DNA from 2 places in the Uliginosibacterium silvisoli genome. Region 2 is predicted to be linked to the other one. Evidence: predicted binding sites of a transcription regulator. Region 2 holds the regulator's gene; the other holds the start of a gene.
What was found. Region 2 encodes FNR, which switches genes on or off when oxygen is low (the NO sensors DNR and NnrR bind a similar motif). Its sites were predicted from a motif close to TTGANCTAGNTCAA; they were not measured.
Positions count from the first base shown of each region.

Region 1: the regulator FNR is predicted to act here: its motif matches at 982-995, upstream of VVD49_RS03075 (acetate uptake transporter).

Region 1 is NZ_JAYXHS010000001.1:677,060-679,259, reverse strand. It holds gene VVD49_RS03080 (amino acid permease) at 1-248, opposite strand, end outside; gene VVD49_RS03075 (acetate uptake transporter) at 295-912, opposite strand; gene VVD49_RS03070 (PEP-CTERM sorting domain-containing protein) at 1,140-1,727, shown strand; gene VVD49_RS03065 (hypothetical protein) at 1,929-2,200, shown strand, end outside.
Region 2 is NZ_JAYXHS010000001.1:887,675-889,874, reverse strand. It holds gene rquA (rhodoquinone biosynthesis methyltransferase RquA) at 1-489, opposite strand, end outside; gene fnr (fumarate/nitrate reduction transcriptional regulator Fnr) at 573-1,337, opposite strand; gene VVD49_RS04080 (response regulator) at 1,373-1,768, opposite strand; gene VVD49_RS04075 (universal stress protein) at 2,104-2,200, shown strand, end outside.

The sequences.
Region 1 (2,200 bases), 210 kb from region 2:
AACTTGTATGCGAAATGGCTGAAGGAGCCCGATACCGGCTCATCCACCGCCATCTCGCCGAGCTGGCGCATGATCAGGAAAGCAATGAAACCCGCCACACCATACGCCAGCAGCACGGCAGGGCCGGCCAGCTGGATGCTCTGCGCGCCACCGAGGAACAGGCCGGTACCGATTGCGCCACCCAGCGCAATCAGCTGGATGTGGCGGTTCTTCAGGGAGCGGTGCAGGCCTTCACTCGTGTCTGTCATGTCCCGCTCCTCCAATATCTGATTACCTGTGTTGCGTGCGCGGCTCTCAGGCTGCCTTCGCAAACATGCCGGCAATGACGGGCCGCGCGCGTTCGCCGAGCGGCAACACATTACGAGCGTAGATCTCGTTGAGCACTTGTGCCGCTGCAACGTAGATCGCCGAAGCGCCGCACAGCATGCCTTCCCAACCCGCCAGCGTCTTCAGCGCAGCGCTGCCCGACGCATCGCCAATGGCCAGCAGGGCAAACAACACCGTCAGTGATGCAAACACGAACTGTGTCGCGCGATTCAGCTTCAGGCTGCCGATGAACAGCACGAAAGTCATTACGCCCCACATGGCGAGATACGCAGCCATGCCCGTGGCCGAGCTGGCTTCGGTGAGGCCGGTCTTCGGCAGCACGACGATCGCGACCAGCGACAGCCAGAAGAAACCATAGGACGTGAACGCCACCGTGCCGAAGGTATTGCCCTTCTTCCATTCCATCAGCCCGGCCAGCACCTGGCAGATGCCGCCGTAGAAGATGCCCATCGCCAGCACCGTCGTACCGAGCTCGACGAGTCCCGCATTGTGAAGATTCAACAACACCGTCGTCATGCCGAAACCCAGCAAACCCAGTGGTGCCGGATTCGCAGTGTGGTCGTGCCCCTTGGCGTGATCAGCCATTCGAAAACTCCTGTGTCCAAGCCGTAATCGGCAAAGGCCGCAGCCTGCGCCATGACGCGGCCGGCAGTTTTCACACAGATCAAGAAAGTCACGCATTGGGCAATTTTTGCCCGGCGAGTGCGCACAAATACGCATTCTGCGTAGATCAGTGGCTGACAGCGATTTTCGCGCGGGTAGACTCGTTTCATTGCGCTGCAGCAGCGCGAGCTATTCCCCGGATACACAGCATGAAAAAGATTTTTGCACTCTTCGCACTCACCGCCGCCCTGACCGGCCTCTCGACCGGCGCGGGCGCCACCCCCGTACTCATCGGCGAGATCTTCCACGACTACGGCTCCGCCTCCGGCAAGCTAGACCCGGGCGGCAACGACCCGCTGTCCGCCGACTACGTCACCGTCAAGGACAACTCCACCAGCCGCTTCAACGACGTCTTCGACTTCAGCACCTTCGACTACACCTCGATCGACCATTTCGAAGTCACGCTCAACTTCACCCAGACCAACGGCAGCTTCGAATCCTGGCGCGCGCGCCCGGGCGCATCGACCTCGCTGCCGGCGCTGAGCAAAGTGGGTGACGTACTGACCTCGCAAACCTTCAGCTTCGGCCCGAGCACCGACACCTTCGCTTCGTTCCTCAGCACGGAGAAGTTCAATCTGTGGTTTGCGGAAGAAGGCTTCGGCACCAACGACTTTCGCCTGTTCGACGCCAAGGTGTCGGTGTTCGGCACGGCCGCAACCGTGCCGGAGCCGGGCACGCTGGGCATGCTGTTCCTGGGCATCGCGATGATGGTGCTGACGAGCCGCAGGCGCTGCTGAGGAGTAGCGCGCGTCAGGGCAGGACAAGGAACGGACCTTCGCGGTCCGTTTTCATTTTCCAGAGCAAGGCCGCGATGTCGACAACCTGAGATAACGGGTGACGCGCTGCGCCAGCGTTTCCTCGACATCCTTCACAAGCAGGTATCCAGATGGAGTCGATAAGCGACAATCAGGGCTCTTGAAACTCCGGCTTAGCGCTCAATGATCCGCTCACTCATAAAGCTCGCCTTGCTCGCGAGCCTCGTGCTGCTCGGCGTCGCGCTCTGGCGCAGTGAGCGACTCCCGCCGCCGTCAGAACTGGAATCGGTCTTGCTCGATGAGCCCAGACAGACGCCTACTCATACGCCTGCCTTCGATACCACGGTTGGCGACATCCGATACACGGTCAAGCCGATTTATGAATATGACATCGTCGGTCTCGTCGTCAGCCGCCATGACGCCAATGTCTGGTGGGACTACGCCCATCGCGAGTG
Region 2 (2,200 bases):
CAGCTGGTTGAGCATATTGTCGATGATGCGATGCTTGCAGTCGTCCGGCACCTCATGCAACAGGAAGAAGCTGCAGATCAGGTCGTAATCCTTGTCGACACGGTAGAGGCCGGCATCGGCGTGGTGGGTGTGTGCCCAGTCCATATTGCGCAACTTGGCGTGGCCGTGCGCGATCTGGATCGGTGTGACGTCAGTCAGCGTGAACTCGCCGGCAGGGCCGACACATTCAGCGGCGCGGCGCACCAGATCGCCGTATACGTGTGCCAGTTGCCAGACACGCATGCCGGGCTGGATGCGCGACAGGTAGGCGCGGATCAGGCGCTGGTCGTTGCCGAACAGCAGTGTCTTGACGACGATGTTGCGGTCGAGCCAGCGCACCCAGCGCGGGTTGACGTAGGCCCAGTCATAGACCTCGGTCATGTAGGCGGGCAGGGGTGGCTTGCTTGTCTTCGTGGTCTTGCAGGTACCTTCGTAAGTTGTATCGGTCATTGCATTCCGGATGCATCAAACATCCGCCTGTAGTCTATGGAGTGCGCAAAGGGGTGACACCGTGCGCGGCGGCGGGGCGCTGCTCAGTGCCCGGCGGTTGATGGAGAGGCTGCTTCCTGCAGGCCTTCAGGGTTGAGGATCAGGACGTGTTTCTGGTTGATCTTGATCAGGCCGACGTCATGGAAGCGCGACATGACACGGCTGACGGTCTCGAGCTTGAGCCCGAGGTAGCTGCCGATTTCCTCGCGCGTCATGCGCAGGTGGAATTCGGTTGCCGAGTAGCCACGTGCGCGGAAGCGGCGCGACAGATTGACGAGGAAAGTTGCGACGCGTTCTTCGGCGCGCATGCTGCCGAGCAAGACCATCACACCCTGTTCGCCGACGATTTCGCGGCTCATGATGCGGTGGAACTGTTTCTGCAGTCCGGCGATCTCGCGTGAGACTTCTTCTAGGCGCGAGAAGGGGATGGCACACACCTCGCTGTCTTCCAGCGCGATCACATCGATGATGTGGCTGTTGGTGCCGATACCGTCGAGACCGATGATCTCGCCCGACATCTTGAAGCCCGTCACCTGGTCGCGGCCGTCTTCGGTGGCGATGCAGGTCTTGAACGAACCACTTCGTACAGCGTAGAGCGATTTGAACGGCTCGCCGGCATGCTGCAGGCTCTCGCCTTTCTTGACGCGGCGGCGTGTCGTGACCAGGCCATTGATCTTCTGTACCTCGTCCTGAGCCATGCCTTGCGGCAGGCAGAGTTCGCGCAGATTGCAGTTGGTACAGCGCACTGCGAGATCCCGTGAGGCGCACGATGCGTCGGTGTGGCGGGTGACGTCGATGGTGACTTGCATGATGTGTTCCTCGTTGGCTCGGGTCATGTTGATGGTCAGTGAGGACGGTGCAGTGGGAGCGCTTCCCTGATGCGCTCGAACTCTTCCGTCTTGTCGAAAAACCAGCGCGCACCTGCATCCATGTAGAAGCGGCGGTACTGGGGCGTAGCGTGATTGGTGAGTACGATGAATTCGATTCCCGGAGCCTGTGGATTGACCGCACGCAGCACCTCGATGCCGCTGCCGCCGATCAGCTGGATGTCCAGCACGACGCAGTCAGGCTGCGTCTCGAAGATGCCCTGGACCGCAGTGGCGGGCGTATCAGCCTCGCCGACGACATGTACGTCGTCGATGCTGTTGAGCAATTCCACCAGCCGGGCACGGATGGCCGGCGAGTCTTCGACGATGAAGACGCTGGTGCTTGCGCTGCGGGTTGGGCTACTTGAGTTCATGGCTGCAGTTTGGTCTGCAGCGGCTCCACCCACCATCAGGGACGGCTGGAATGCAGCGTCGGGAAAGGCTGATTCGAGATGGGAGATTGTCGGGCAGGGGGTAGGAATTGCCCTACACGCCGGCCCCGTGCCCAGCCATGCAGCGTCGGTGGGCGCACTGCACCAGCAGCCATCGCCATCCCGTCTTTCGCCTGGCTGACGAGCTCCGGGAAGCCATGCTTACCCGGACTGCATTGCTCCCGGCGCGCGGCCTGTTGATCCACGTCAAGGGCGTGCGGCCACTACGGCCTACCTTGAAGGCGTGAACAACATTTTCCGCTTTCAAGGAGCTCATCATGTACAAACATCTACTTGTCCCCACTGACGGATCCGATCTGTCGCAGGGCGCCGTCACCCAGGCCGTGCAACTGGCACGCACGCTCGATGCGCGCA